2 regions of the Kitasatospora sp. NPDC097643 genome follow, and region 2 is predicted to be linked to the other one. Evidence: riboswitches for the same ligand, from Rfam matches in the RefSeq annotation. Region 2 holds a riboswitch; the other holds the start of a gene.

Region 1 (7,476 bases), on a different contig from region 2:
AGCTCCTGGAAGCTGCCCATCGACTCGTCCATCGAGCCGCGGTGCACCACCGTCGCCGCCGCCTCGATCGGCGGCAGGTCGAGCACGTCGAAGTCGTGCCCCTCCGCCGCCACCGACGACCCGACCGGGACGGCGACCCGGATCAGCACCCGGCCGTCGCCCTCCGGCGCGTCCTCGTAGCGGGCGACGGACGGGCCGGTCCCAGCGATCCCGGCCTCCGCCAGCCGCCGGCAGAGCTCCGCGAACAGCGGCCCGATCACCGGCGTGATGTCCTCCGGCTGGTAGCTCACCGCCACCCCGGTCAGTTCGGCCACCCGGACGGACGGCACCCGCTTCACCACGACATCGTGCGTGGACATGGTCCCCTCGCTCTCGATCGTCCGGAGCCTCGCCTCCACCCGGGCCAGCCGCTGCTCGTCCGCCGCGATCGCCTCGGCGAGCTGGGCCCGCCGCAGCCTGAGCATCCCGCGCAGTTCGCCGGCGTCCACCTCCTCGTCGAGGACGGCGCGCACCTGCTGGAGCGTGAAACCGAGCTCCTTGAGCGCGATCACCCGGTTGAGCCTTGCGAGTTGGGCCGCCTCGTAGAAGCGGTACCCGCTGAGCGGGTCGACCCTGGCCGGGCGCAGCAGCCCGATCGCGTCGTAGTGCCGCAGCATCCGCACCGACACCCGGCCGTGGCTGGCGAAGTCTCCGATGTTCAACATGATGCTTCCACTCCACGGCCTCTCACGGTGTCAGGGTCAAGCCCGCCGCCCCGGAAACACCGAAGGCGGGTGCCGAGTGGTCTCGGCACCCGCCTTGCGCAGGTGGTTCTCCTACCGGCGGAGAGCGTGGGATTCGAACCCACGGTGACGGGTCACGCCACGACAGTTTTCAAGACTGTTCCCTTAGGCCGCTCGGGCAGCTCTCCAGGCGGAGGTCAGCCTAACGGGTCCGGCGGGGTTCGGCGCACACGGTTTCCCGGGGGGTGGGGTCAGTTGTCGCCGTCGCGCTGGCCGAGGGTGACCTTGGTGGTGAGGGTCTGGCCGTTGCGGGTGTACTCGACGTCGACGGTCTCGCCGGGCTTGTGCGTCCAGATCCGGCTGACCAGGGCGGGGCCGTTCTCGATCGGCACGCCGCCGAGCTTGGTGATGACGTCGCCGGGCTTGAGGCCGGCCTTGTCGGCGGCACCGCCGGGGGTGACCGGCGGCTGGCCCTGGATCTCGCGGGTCTCGATCTGCGCGCCGTCGCCCTTGTAGTTGTCGTTGCGCAGCACGTCGAGCTTGGCGTAGACCGGCTTGCCGGTCTTGATCAGGGTGTCCGCGACCCACTTGGCCTGGTTGATCGGGATGGCGAAGCCCAGGCCGATGCTGCCGGCCCGGCCGGTGGGGGCGGCGTTGGACTGGATCGCCGAGTTGATGCCGATCACCGCGCCGCTCGAATCCAGCAGCGGGCCACCGGAGTTGCCGGGGTTGATCGAGGCGTCGGTCTGCAGGGCGTTCATGTACGAGGACTGGCCGCCGGCCTCGTCGCCGGAGGCGACCGGGCGGTCCTTGGCGCTGATGATGCCGCTGGTGACGGTGGACTCCAGGCCGTACGGCGCGCCGATGGCGACGGTCGCGTCACCGACGTTGACCTTGTCGGAGTCGGCGAGCGGCAGCGGGTTCAGCTTGTTCTTCGGCGGGTTGTCGATCTTGATCACGGCGACGTCGTAACCCTCGGCGTGACCGACCACCGAGGCGTTGTAGGAGTTGCCGTCGGCGAACTTGACGGTCAGTTTGCCGCCGTTGAGGGTCGGCGCCACCACGTGGTTGTTGGTGAGGATGTGGCCCTCGACGTCGAAGACGAAGCCGGTGCCGGTGCCCGACTCGCCGTTGCCCTGTGCCTTGATGGTGACGACGCTGGGCAGCGCCTTCTGCGCGATGCCGGCGATCGAGCCCGGGGCGGGCTCGTTCTTCTGGGTGCTGGCCTGGACCGTGGTGCTGCGGTGGTCGTACGCGGCGCTGGGGCTGTTGCTGTCGCGGTCCGCGACGGCGACGCCGAGCGCGCCGCCGGCGATCCCCGCGACCAGCGCGACGGCGGCGACCAGGGCGACCAGGGCGCCGCGCTTCTTGCCGGGGCGGCCGGGGCCGCCGGGGTAGTCGCCCACGTAACCGACGACCGGACCGCCGGGGCCGCCCGGGTAGCCCGGGCCGCCGGCGGTGCCGTCGTGCCCGGCGCCCCAGCCGCCGAGCGGCTGGCCGCTGCCGAACGGGTGGTGGCCGTGCGCGGCGGGCATGCCGGGGGCGTGCGGGGCGCCGTACGGGTCGTGCGCGCCGGCGGCGGGGACGCCGTGGGTCGGGGTGGCGTACGGGTTGGCACCGGGCGGCAGGGCAGCGGCGGCGGCCTCCGGGTCGACCGGGGCGGCCGGGGCGGCGGACGGAGCGGGCGGCAGCACCGGCGGCGGCGCGTCGATGTAGCCGGTCGCGGGGTCGACGACGGGCGCCTCGGCGGGGACGGCCGACGCCTCGGCGGCCGGCGCCTCGGCGGCGGGCGCCTCGACCGGGACGGCCGGGGCGGCCTCCGGCGCGGGAACCTTGGTGAAGGCGACGGTGGGCCGGTGCCCGCCCTCCGCCGGAGCGGCGTCGGTCACCGCGGCCTCAGCAGCATCCGCGGCCTCGACGGCCTCAGCAGCCTCGGCAGCCGGGGCGGCCTCCGGCGCGGGCACCCGGCTGAACGCCATGGTGGGCTTGTGGCCGCCGTCGGCCGCAGCACCCTCGGCAGCCGCATCGGCCGCGTCGGCGGCACCCTCGGGCGCCGCGGCCTCCGGCTCGGGGATCCGGCCGAAGGCCATGGTCGGCGTGTGCCCGCCCGGAGCGGCGGCATCGGACGCCGGGCCGACCGCAGCCTGTCCGCCCGAGGGCTGCTCCCCCTTCGGCCCGGTGGGCCCAACCTCGCGCTCGGTGCTCACGGACGACCTCCATAGCTGACAGAACCAAGGACCATAGTTTTTCGCACTGCCGATTCGATTGCCGTAAGGACCCCTCTGAAGAACTCATAAGAATCCTTAGCCGGGGCCGACAGCCGCGCCCGACGACCTTCCGGCCGGGGCTCCCCACCCCTCGCCGAATTGTCCCGCGATGCGGACCGCACACCCCCTGGCCTTGGCGTTCACCCTGCTGGCGGTTAGCCTGTCGCTCCAAACTGACACGCGGGAGCTTGGACCCACCAGGCTGAGAGTGCGCTGGTCGACCGTACGCCACCGGATTCCCGGGCAAACCGTCGAGGGGGCGCTGACCGCCGGAACCTGTCCGGGTAATGCCGGCGTAGGGAGTATCGGCCATGCCGCCTGCTTCGCCATCCTCTTCCGTGCTGGACCGACCGGAAGACCCCGCACGGGTCGAGGCGCCGCTCGTCCTCGACACCGAGCCGCCGCGCACGCTGCGCTTCCGGGACCACTTCGCGCTGTGGATGAACCTCGGCGTCAGCCTGATCGGCTTCAGCACCGCCGCCTCCGTGCTCGGCACCCAGGGCAGCGAGCTGTCGCTGGCCGCGTCGATCACCGCGATCGTGGCCGGCACCGTGGTCGGCACCGCGATGCTCGGGGTGGCCGCGCTGATCGGCGCCCGTACCGGCGCGCCCGCGATGGCCAGCCTGCGCGGGCTGTTCGGCACCCGGCTCTCCTACCTGCCGACGGTGCTGAACATCGTCCAGTGCATCGGCTGGGGCGTCTTCGAGCTGCTGACGATCGCGGCCGGGGCACAGACCGTCGCCCACACCGACGGCTACCGCTGGCTGTTCGTGCTGCTCGCCGGCGCGCTGACCACCGTGCTGACCATCTGGCCGCTCGGCTCGATCGCGGTGCTGCGCCGCTTCGTGGCCGGGGCGGTCGCGGTGGCGATGGTGTACTTCACCGTCCAGCTGGGCCGGCAGGGCGTGCCCGACCCGGGCGCGGGCAACTGGCACGGCTTCCTGAAGGCGACCGACACGATGATCGCGGTGTCGATCTCCTTCGTCCCACTGGCCGCCGACTACACCCGGCACTCGCGCACCGCGCGTTCGGCCTTCTGGGGCAGCTTCTCCGGTTACACCCTGGCCCAGGTCTGGTGCTACGCGCTCGGCCTGGTGGCGCTGCTGCAGTCCGGCGGCGACCCGGCCAAGATCTTCGACTCCTTCCTCGGCGTGTGGGCCGGCTGGCTGTTCCTGCTGGTGCTGGTGCTGCGCGAGACCGACCAGTCCTTCGCCAACGTCTACTCGACCGCGATGTCGGTGCAGAACCTGCTGCCGAAGGTGGACCGCCGGATCCTGACCGGCGGGATCGGCCTGCTGACCACGGTCCTGGGGCTGCAGATCACCGAGTTCACCGAGACCTACACCAACTTCCTCGGCCTGATCGGCTCGGTGTTCGTGCCGCTGCTGGCCGTGCTGGCGGTGGACTACTTCCTCGGCGCCGGCCGGAAGGGCTGGAACCTCGCCGCCGACGCACCGTCCCGCTGGCTGATGCTGCTGCCGTGGGCGCTGGGCTTCGCCGTCTACCAGTTCATCGCGCCGACCCCGGTCTCCGACGGCTGGACGGAGTTCTGGACCAAGGCCCAGGAGACGCTGCACTTCACCCCGCAGGAGTGGACCTCGGCCTCGCTGTTCGCCTTCCTGGTGCCGGCCCTGGCGACCTGGGCGCTCACCCCGCTGACCCGGCGCGCACCGCAGGACTGACCCCGCACACCGCCGGAGCGGTCCGGCTTCGGCGCGGCAACCTCCGGCACGGCACCGAAGACGGCCCCACAGGTTGGGGCCGTCTTCGTCTCCGCGTCACCTCCGCCGCTTATCGTTGGGCGTGTGACCAGCCCAGACCTGTCCCCGGCGGCGCCGCGCACCGCGCAGCCCGTCCAGGTGATCGCCCACCGCGGTTCCTCGCACGCCCTGCCCGAGCACACCCTGGCGGCCTACCGGCGCGCCCTCGACGAGGGCGCGGACGCCGTGGAGTGCGACGTCCGGCTGACCGCCGACGGCGAGCTGGTCTGCGTGCACGACCGGCGGATCGGCCGGGTCTCCAACGGCCAGGGCACCGTCTCGGCGATGACGCTCGCCGAGCTGGAGGACTACGACTTCGGCGCCTGGAAGACCGGCCGCCCCAGCACCGACCCCGAGCTGCGCGGCGTGCTGCGGCTGGAGCGCCTGCTGGAGCTGGTCGTGGACTGCGGCCGCCCGGTGGACCTGGCGATCGAGACCAAGCACCCGGTGCGCTTCCGCGGCCGGGTGGAGGCCGAGCTGCTGCGGATGCTGGAACGCTTCAAGATCGGCGCCGAGCAGGAGCACGACCGCCCGTCCGCCCGGATCATGAGCTTCTCCTCGACGGCGCTGAACCGGGTGGCCGGGGCCGCGCCGGAGTACCGCCGGGTGTTCCTGTTCGAGCGGACCCTGCCGCTGCTGGGACGGCTCCGCCCGGGCTCGCCGCTGCCGGGCGGGGCGCGGATCGCCGGTCCGGGCATCGACCTGGTGCGGGCCCGCCCGCAGCTGGTCACCCGGCTGCGCGAGCTGGGCCACCAGGTGCACGTCTGGACGGTGGACGAGCCGGCCGACGTGGAGCTCTGCCTGGAGCTCGGGGTGTCGGCGATCATCACCAACCGGCCCGCCGAGGTGCTGGCGCAGCTCGGCCGGTGATCCGCCCGCGGCTCCCGGGGATCTGATCGTTCTGGTCGGCGGCCAAACCTTCCGCGCACGTTTATTGCCGGAAATTGCTCAGCCGGGCGACAGAGGGTGAGCACGGATTGACCTCTCGTCCACCCTCGGTCGCGTCGCTCGAAATGGACTCGCGGGATCGTCCGGTGGTCGTTTCCGACGCATTACCAAGGGGCATCTCTCCCTCGGCATACGCTGAAGGAGGTCCGGGGGTGGCGTTGATGGTGGCGCGTGAAGTGCCGACTTCATCGACCATGGCAGTGCCGCACGGCCCAGCGAGTGTCGGGGTCGCACGGCGCCGGCTGCGTCGAGATCTAGGCGATCGGGAGATACCAGAACCGGTCATTGATGATGCCGTACTGATCCTTTCCGAACTGTTGAGCAATGCCTGTCGGTACGCCCGTCCGCTCGGGCCGCTGCCCGCGCTCGGCCGCAGCGCCCGGGCCGAGGTGGTGGACCAGGTGCTGGTCGGCGTCCCCTCCGCGGCGCACCCCGCGCCGGGCGGCCGGGAGCACGAGGAGGACGGGAGCGATCCGGACGGCGGGGTGCTGGTCCGCTGGCAGATGCACACCGACGGCGTGCTCACCCTGGAGGTCACCGACGGCGGCGCGGTCACCCGGCCGGTGCCCGCGAGCCCCTCGCTGACCTCGCGCGGCGGTCGCGGCCTGAGCATCGTCGACCAGTTGGCCAGTGACTGGGGCGTGCGCGACGCGCCCGGTGAGGTGACGGTCTGGGCGGCACTGCCCTCCCGGGCCCGACACGCCCGACGCGGCGGTGGTGACGCCCGGAGCGCGTGAGACCCGACCGGCCCACCCCGGCGCGTGCCCGCGCGCCGGGGGAACGTCAGTAGGCTTCCCGGAGTACAGGACCACCGTTCCCGGGAGAGCCGCACCATGGGCAAGAAGGCCGCCAAGAAGGCGCCGCAGCGTCAGTCCACCACCGCCGTCACGGGCGAGGTCCCCGTGGTCGGGGCCCGCGAGAACTGCCCGTGCGGTTCGGGCCGCCGGTACAAGGCCTGCCACGGCCGGGAGGCCTCGCACGCGGTGCAGGAGCTGGTGCACCGTCCGTTCGAGGGCCTGCCGGGCGAGGCCGACTGGGTGGCGCTGCGCGAGCTGGTGCCGGCCGCCACGGTGCCGCTGACGCTGGCCGCCGGGGTGGCCGAGGGCGCCAACGGCGAGGTCCCGTCGGTGACCCTGGCCACCGTGCTGCCGCTGGCCTGGCCGGCCCTGCGCCGCCAGGACGGCTCGATCCTGCTCGGCCTCCAGACCCAGTCCGCCTCCGGCGACCTCAGCCGCGACCTCGCGGACGCCCTGGAGCTGGCCCTGACCGCCGAGCCGGGCAGCCCGGTCCCGGCCCGCCGGACCGTCCCGGGCGGCCGCCGCCTTCAGGACCTGCTGGACGTCACCGCCGCGTTCACGCCCGCCGTGCACACCGGCTTCGAGTTCTGGCTGGAGGACGCCGAGACCGCCACCGGCGAGGTCGCCGCCTCGCTGGAGCGCGCCAACGCCTCGGCCATCCCGACCGAGAAGCTGAGCAGCGTGGACTCCGCCTACTGGTGCGGCACCCCGGACAAGAACCACCTGCGCTGGGTGATGACCGTCCCCGAGGAGCAGCTGCTGGACGCGCTGGCCCGGCTGAACGCCGCCGGTGACGCCTCGCTCGGCGCGGACACCCGCCTGGTCGGCTCGTTCCGCGCGCACGGCCTGACCGTGCCGGTCTGGGACCTCCCGCTCGCCATGACCGCGGCCGACTGCGAGAAGCCGGCCGCCGAGTTCGCCGAGCGGCTCGCCGCCGTCCTCGCGGACGAGACCCCGCTGACCGCCGAGGAGCGGCGCGCCC
Region 2 (7,476 bases):
CCGGCCGACCATGTTGACGGTGCGCTCGCGCGAGGAGCCGCCGGCCCCGTACGTCATGCAGACGAAGTTGGGGTCGAGCGGTTCGAGGCGCCGGATGGCGTCCCAGAGCTTCTGTTCGCCGACCTCGCTGCGCGGGGGCATGAACTCGAAGGAGAAGGACCGCTTTCCGGCCGCCAGCAGCTCGCGGACCGTCTGTGCGCGGTCCGATCTGGTGGAGGCGATGCCGAGTGCCATGTTGGCAGGTTATCCGGGCTGCGAAGGGGCCGGACAACCCGGTTCCACGGATTGAGACAAGTGATGGACAGCGTTCCGCTTCGGTCCGGGCGGTGTCCGGGCGGTCTCCGGGCGGGGTGGCGAGGCCGCTCGCACGCCCGTTCCCGGCCGCCCCGCTACGCTTGCTGCACCCCCAGCGAACCAGCGGAGCATGATCGTGACCTCGTCCAGCAACCGGCCGGCCAACCCCATTGACGTGGAGGAGGTCCGCGCGCGCGTCAACGCCGCTCTCGCCGCGTTCATGGACGGCCAGGCCGCCCTGCTGAGCAAGATCTCGCCCCAGCTGGTGCCCGCCGCCGACGCGCTGCGCGACTTCCTGCTGGACGGCGGGAAGCGGCTGCGCCCGGCCTTCTGCTACTGGGGCTGGCGGGGCGCCGGCGGCGCGGCGCGCGGCGAGGGGATCGCCAACGCGGCGGCCGCGCTGGAACTGCTCCAGGCGAGCGCCCTGGTCCACGACGACCTGATGGACCGCAGCGACACCCGCCGGGGCCTGCCGTCCGTCCACCGCCGCTTCGAGGCGCTGCACCGCGACAGCGGCTGGCGCGGCGACCGCGAGCAGTACGGCACCTCGGCCGCGGTGCTGCTGGGCGACCTGCTGCTGATCTGGTGCGACGAGCTGTTCCTGCGCTCGGGCCTGGAGCCGGCCGCGGTGCTGGCCGCCAAGCCGGTGTTCGACCTGATGCGCACCGAGGTCATGGTCGGCCAGTACCTGGACGTGCTGGAGCCGGTGGCCGGGGACTCGACGGACGAGGGCGCGCTGGAGCGGGCGCAGACCGTCCTGCACTACAAGTCGGCGAAGTACACCATCGAGCGCCCGTTGCAGGTCGGCGCGCTGCTCGCGGGCGCCGACCCGGAGCTGGTCGAGGCGTACGGGGCGTTCGGGCTGCCGCTGGGCGAAGCCTTCCAGCTGCGGGACGACCTGCTGGGCGTCTTCGGGGATCCGGCGGTCACCGGCAAGCCCGCCGGGGACGACCTGCGCGAGGGCAAGCGCACCCTGCTGGTCGCGCACGCGATGCGCGGCCTGCCCGCCGCCGACGCCCGCCACCTGGACGAGCGGCTCGGCGCGCCCGACCTCGTGCCCACGGAGGTCGCGGAGCTGCGCGCGCTGGTCGCCCGCAGCGGCGCGCCCGAGCTGGTGGAGCAGCGGATCGACGAGCTGATGGGGCAGGCGCTGGCCGCCCTCGCGGCGGCACCGCTGGTGGACGAGCAGGCCCGCGCGGTGCTGCTGGCACTGGCCGAGGCCGCCACCGTCCGCAAGTACTGACGGACGGCGACGGCCTCGGGGCGGTGGTCGGACGGGTGGTGCCCGGACGGGCCGGGTCGGACGGGCGGGGTCAGACCGAGCGCACGCGCCGGGACAGCTCCGCGGCGGCCGCCCGCGGGTCCGCCGCGGCGGTGATGGCCCGGACCACGACGATCCGGCGGGCGCCGGCGGCCAGCACCTCGTCCAGGTTGCCGAGGTCGATCCCGCCGATGGCGAACCACGGCCGGTCGGTGGCCTGCCCGGCCGCGTACGAGACCAGGTCGAGGCCCGGCGCGTGCCGGCCCGGCTTGGTCGGGGTCGGCCAGACCGGGCCGGTGCAGAAGTAGTCCACACCGGGCTCGGCGATCGCCGCGTCCACCTCGGACTCGGCGTGGCAGGACCGTCCGATCAGCACGTCCTCGCCCAGGATCGCCCGGGCGGCGGGCACCGGCAGGTCGTCCTGGCCGAGGTGCAGCACGTCCGGCCGGGCCGCGTGCGCGACGTCGGCGCGGTCGTTGACGGAGAGCAGCTTGCCGTGGCGGCGGCAGGCGTCGGCGAAGACCTCGAGGGCCGCCAGCTCCTGCTTCGCCTCCAGGCCCTTGTCGCGGAGCTGGACGATGTCCACGCCGCCGGACAGCGCCGCGTCCAGGAACTCGGCGAGGTCGCCCTGCTCACGCCGGGCGTCGGTGCACAGGTACAGCCGGGCGTCGGCCAGCCGTGCCCGCCGGGAGGTCGTCGGGTCGGGGTCGGTCACAGGGCCATCGCCTGGGCGCGGCGCTTGACCTCGGTCGCCCGGTTCTCCCACAGCGCCTGCACCGGGGTGCCCGGCAGTGACGGGTCCTCGGTGAACAGCCACTCGATGATCTCCTCGTCGCTGAACCCGCTGTCGCGCAGCACGGTCAGCAGGCCGATCAGGTGCTTGACCGGGCCTTCCTCGTCGATGAAGGCGGCCGGGACCTGCAACGACTTGTTGGGGCCGCGGCGGACCGCGATCAGGTCACCCTTCTTGACCATGTTGCGGACCTCGGTGACCAGCACACCCCACCGCTCGGAGATGTCGGGCAGGTACAGCCACTCGGGGACCAGGGCGTCAGTCTTGGCATCGATCTCACTCACGGCACCAGACTGCCACCTCGGCGGGCCCGCGCGCACCAAGGGCCCGTCCCGGCGGTCAGAGCGCCGCCGACTTCAGCGGGGTCGACGGGTCCGCGGCGCGCGCCCGGTCCACGGCGGTGCCGCGCTCGATCAGCCGGCGGCCCTGGGTGAGGTCGCGCGGCCGGTCCACGGCGAGCAGCGCGGTGGGCACCCCGGCGCGCAGCCAGAGCACCGCCCAGGAGGCGTCCTGCGGGCCGCCGCGCCAGAGCACCTCGTCGCCCTCGGCGTGCCGCCCGGCGTACTGGACCATCCGGCCGAACTGCTCCGACCAGAAGTACGGCACCGGGTCGTACGGCGCGTCCACCCCGAGCACGGCGGCGGCCGCGGCCTCGCCGGACTGCAGCGCGTGGTCCCAGTGCTGGACGGCCAGCCGGGCGCCGGCGCGGGCGGAGGGGTAGCTGAGGCAGTCCCCGGCCGCGAAGACCCCGGGCAGGCCGGTGCGCAGCCGCTCGTCCACCAGGACGGCGCCGGACTCGTCCAGGTCGACCCCGGAGCCGGCCAGCCAGCCGGTCGCGGGCCGGGCGCCCACGCCGACCACCACCTCGTCGGCGGGCAGGTGCGAGCCGTCCGCCAGCAGCACCGCGCCGGCTTCCACGGCCGCGACGCCGACCCCGCAGCGCAGGTCCACGCCCGCCTCGGCGTACCAGGCGGCCATCGCCGAGCCCACCTCGGTGGGCAGCGCGCCGGGGACGGGCGCCGGGCCCGCCTCGACCACCGTCACCTCGCAGCCGGCCGCCCGGGCGGCGGTGGACACCTCGGCGCCGATCCAGCCCGCGCCGACCAGCACCAGCCGCAGGCCGGGCCGCAGCAGCGCGCGCAGCGCCAGGGCGTCGTCGAGGGTGTGCAGCAGGTGCGCGCGCTCGGCGCCGGGCAGGGCGCGCGGGGTGGCGCCGGTGGCGATCACCAGCGCGCCGTACGGGAGGTCGCCGCCGTCGGTGTGCAGCACGCCCGGGGTGAGGCCGGTGGCGCGGCGGCCGGTGAGCAGTTCGATGCCGAGGTGCGGGTAGTCGATGTCCAGGGTGGTGGCGTCGGTCTTGCCGAGCAGTACGTCCTTGGAGAGCGGCGGCCGGTCGTACGGCGCGTGCGGCTCCTCGCCGACCAGGACGATCCGCCCCCGCCAGCCGCCCTGCCGCAGCTTCAGGGCGCACTGCGCCCCGGCCAGCCCGGCCCCGACGACGACCACCTGATCCGTTCCGTTCAGCTCTGCCACGCCCGTCACTGTACTCAGCCGCACCCCTGGCCCGACCGGCCTGTCCACCCCTTGTACGGGCCTTCGGGCGGGCCGACCCCCGGAGTTAAGGTGGGGGCACCATCACGGGAGCCCGGCGTACCGGGCTGAGAGGCGGGCTGGCACGGCCTGCGACCGTCCGAACCTGATCCGGGTCATACCGGCGAAGGGAGAAGAGCAGCTTTGACACGCTTGGCACCGGGCGCCCACGCCGACGTGCTGGTGATCGGCGGGGGCGTCATCGGCCTCGCCGTCGCCTGGCGCGCGGCGCAGCGCGGGCTGCGGACCGTCGTGGTCGACCCCTCCCCCGGCGGCGGCGCCGCCCGGGTCGCGGCCGGGATGCTCGCCCCGGTCACCGAACTCCAGTACGGCGAGGAGCCGCTGCTGCGCCTCGGCATGGCCTCCAACGAGCGGTACGCGGCCTTCGCCGCCGAGCTCACCGAGGCCAGCGGCGGCGAGGACACCGGCTACCGCCGGTGCGGCACGATCGCCGTCGCGCTGGACTCCGACGACCGCGAGGAACTGCGCGAGCTGCACGCCTTCCACCAACGGCTCGGCCTGGACTCGACCTGGCTGACCGGCCGGGAGACCCGGAAGCTGGAACCGATGCTCGCCCCCGGCGTGCGCGGCGGCCTGCACGTGGCCGAGGACCACCAGGTGGACGGCCGTCGGCTGCTCCACGCGCTGGTCCTCGCCTGTGAAGGCGCCGAGGTCCTGATCCATCGCGCCGAGGCCGTGGAGCTGCTGGTCGAGGACGGCCGCGCGGTCGGCGCCCGGCTGAGCACGCACGAGACCCTGACCGCCGACCAGGTCGTGCTCGCGGCCGGCCCGCACAGCCACCGACTGCCGGGCCTGCCCGAGGGTGTGCTGCCGGCGATCCGTCCGGTGAAGGGCCAGATCCTGCGGCTGTGGATCCCGGACGCCTACCGGCCGTTCCTGTCCCGCAACGTCCGCGCGGTGGTGCGCGGCCAGCACCTCTACCTGGTGCCGCGGGAGAACGGCGAGCTGGTGATCGGCGCGACCAGCGAGGAGCAGGGCTACGACACCACGGTGACCGCCGGCGGTGTGTACGAACTGCTGCGCGACGCCCACGAGTTGGTCCCGGGCATCACCGAACTCCCGCTGCTGGAGACCTCGGCCGGGCTGCGGCCGGGCTCGCCGGACAACGCCCCGCTGCTGGGGCCGACCGCGCTGCCCGGGCTGGTCGCCGCGACCGGCCACTACCGCAACGGCGTGCTGCTCACCCCGGTGACCGCCGACCTGCTCGCCGAGTACCTGGCCACCGGTGAACTGCCCGAACTGGCACGGCCGTTCGCACCCACCCGGTTCTCCTCCGCCCGCTCCACCACGAAGGTCCCCGCATGAACGAGATCGCACTGACCGTCAACGGCGAGCCCCGCCGGGTGCCCGAGACGACCACCCTCGCCGAGATGGTGGCCACCCTCAGCCGGGCCAACTCCGGCGTCGCCGCCGCGCTCAACGAGGCCGTGGTGCCGCGGAGTTCGTGGTCGGACACGCCGCTGTCGGCGGGCGACCGGATCGAGATCCTCACCGCCGTGCAGGGAGGCTGACGATGGCCGACGACCTTCTCACCATCGCCGGGGCGACCTTCAACTCCCGGCTGATCATGGGCACCGGCGGCGCGCCGAGTCTGGAGGTCCTGGAGCAGGCGCTGCTCGCCTCCGGCACCGAGCTGACCACCGTGGCGATGCGCCGGGTGAACGCCACCACCCAGGGCTCCGTACTGGACGTGCTGACCCGCAACGGCATCCGCGTGCTGCCGAACACGGCCGGCTGCTTCACCGCCGGCGAGGCCGTGCTGACCGCCCGGCTGGCCCGCGAGGCGCTCGGCACCGACTGGGTGAAGCTGGAGGTCATCGCCGACGAGCGGACCCTGCTGCCCGACCCGATCGAGCTGCTGGACGCCGCCGAGACGCTGGTCGACGACGGCTTCACCGTGCTGCCGTACACCAACGACGACCCGGTGCTGGCCCGCAAGCTGGAGGACGTCGGCTGCGCGGCGATCATGCCGCTGGGCTCGCCGATCGGCTCCGGCCTCGGCATCCGCAACCCGCACAACTTCCAGCTGATCGTGGAGGGCGCCGGCGTCCCGGTGATCCTGGACGCGGGTGCCGGCACCGCCTCCGACGTCGCGCTGGCGATGGAGCTGGGCTGCGCGGCGGTGATGCTCGCCTCCGCGGTGACCAGGGCGCAGGACCCGGTGCTGATGGCCGGGGCGATGCGGCACGCCGCCGAGGCCGGCCGGCTGGCCCACCGGGCCGGCCGCATCCCGCGCCGCTTCCACGCCGAGGCCTCCTCCGCGATGGCCGGCCGCGCCGACCTCGACACCCGCGAGCACCCGGCGTTCTGACGGCGGCCCACACTGTCACAGCCCGGCCACGAGCCCCCCGGCACGCCGCCGGGGGGTGGGACCGCGCGGCGCCCCGCCACTAGACTCCCCCGAGTGGACATGGCACTGCACGACCCGCTGATCGGAACCCTGCTCGACGGCCGGTACCGGGTCCAGCAGCGCATCGCGACCGGCGGGATGGCCACCGTCTACAAGGGCACCGACACCCGGCTCGACCGGGTCGTCGCGCTCAAGGTGATGCACCCCGCGCTGGCCGGGGACGAGGGCTTCACCGCCCGGTTCATCCGCGAGGCCAAGGCGATCGCCCGGCTCTCCCACCCCAACGTGGTCAACGTCTTCGACCAGGGCGCGGACGGCGGAAACGTTTTCCTCGCCATGGAGTACGTGCCCGGCCGCACCCTGCGGGACCTGCTGCGGGACCGCGGCGCGCTGTCCGTCCGGGCCGCGCTGGACGTCCTGGAGCCGGTGCTCGCCGCGCTCGGCGCCGCCCACCGGGCCGGTCTGGTCCACCGGGACGTCAAGCCGGAGAACGTGCTGATCACCGAGAGCGGCCTGGTCAAGGTCGCCGACTTCGGCCTGGTCCGGATGCTGAACGCCGCCGACGGCGCCCCCACCTCGACCACCACCGCCACCGGCGGCACCGTCATGGGCACCGTCTCCTACCTGGCCCCCGAGCAGATCCTCCCGGACGCCCCCACCGACCAGCGGGTGGACGTCTACGCGGCCGGCATCCTGCTGTACGAGATGCTGACCGGCCGCCGCCCGCACACCGGCGACAACCCCGTCCAGGTCATGTACAAGCACCTGCACGAGGACGTCCCCGCCCCCTCGCTGGTCGCCCCGTCGGTCGCCCCGGCCCTGGACGCCATAGTGGCCGGCGCCTGCGCCCGCACCCCGGACGCCCGCCCGTACGACGCGGTCGAGCTGCTCGCCGCGCTCCAGCGGGTCCGCCGCACCCTCACCCCGGTCCAGCTGGACGCCGAGCCGCCGGCCTCCACCCGGCCCAGCCCGCGCTACCCGACCAGCGAGCCGACCTCGGTGATCCAGCCGGTCGTCCAGCCGGTGCTCCCGTCGGCGGTCCCGCCGGTGCCGGCGCCCGCCGACGCCCCGGCGCCCGAGCGCACCAGCGTGCTGGACGTGCCGCCGGAGCTGATGGAGCAGCTGCTCACCGAGCCGCGCCCGTACGACGAGCCCGCCCCGGCGCGC

What was found. Region 2 has a riboswitch for thiamine pyrophosphate ahead of thiO (glycine oxidase ThiO). Riboswitches for the same ligand answer to the same signal wherever they lie in the genome.
Region 1: it holds a riboswitch for thiamine pyrophosphate, as region 2 does, so the genes downstream of both, ABTY15_RS03225 (purine-cytosine permease family protein) here and thiO (glycine oxidase ThiO) in region 2, are expected to answer to the same signal.

The regions. Positions count from the first base shown of each region.
Region 1 is NZ_JBEOSA010000003.1:16,846-24,321, reverse strand. It holds gene ABTY15_RS03240 (MerR family transcriptional regulator) at 1-704, opposite strand, end outside; tRNA gene ABTY15_RS03235 (tRNA-Ser) at 823-910, opposite strand; gene ABTY15_RS03230 (S1C family serine protease) at 974-2,929, opposite strand; TPP riboswitch at 3,160-3,308, shown strand; gene ABTY15_RS03225 (purine-cytosine permease family protein) at 3,328-4,671, shown strand; gene ABTY15_RS03220 (glycerophosphodiester phosphodiesterase family protein) at 4,795-5,619, shown strand; gene ABTY15_RS03215 (ATP-binding protein) at 5,859-6,434, shown strand; gene ABTY15_RS03210 (DUF5926 family protein) at 6,531-7,476, shown strand, end outside.
Region 2 is NZ_JBEOSA010000020.1:6,791-14,266, forward strand. It holds gene metF (methylenetetrahydrofolate reductase [NAD(P)H]) at 1-234, opposite strand, end outside; gene ABTY15_RS15340 (polyprenyl synthetase family protein) at 431-1,537, shown strand; gene thiE (thiamine phosphate synthase) at 1,608-2,270, opposite strand; gene ABTY15_RS15350 (Rv2175c family DNA-binding protein) at 2,267-2,632, opposite strand; gene ABTY15_RS15355 (NAD(P)/FAD-dependent oxidoreductase) at 2,688-3,890, opposite strand; TPP riboswitch at 3,976-4,088, shown strand; gene thiO (glycine oxidase ThiO) at 4,083-5,264, shown strand; gene thiS (sulfur carrier protein ThiS) at 5,261-5,470, shown strand; gene ABTY15_RS15370 (thiazole synthase) at 5,473-6,270, shown strand; gene pknB (Stk1 family PASTA domain-containing Ser/Thr kinase) at 6,364-7,476, shown strand, end outside.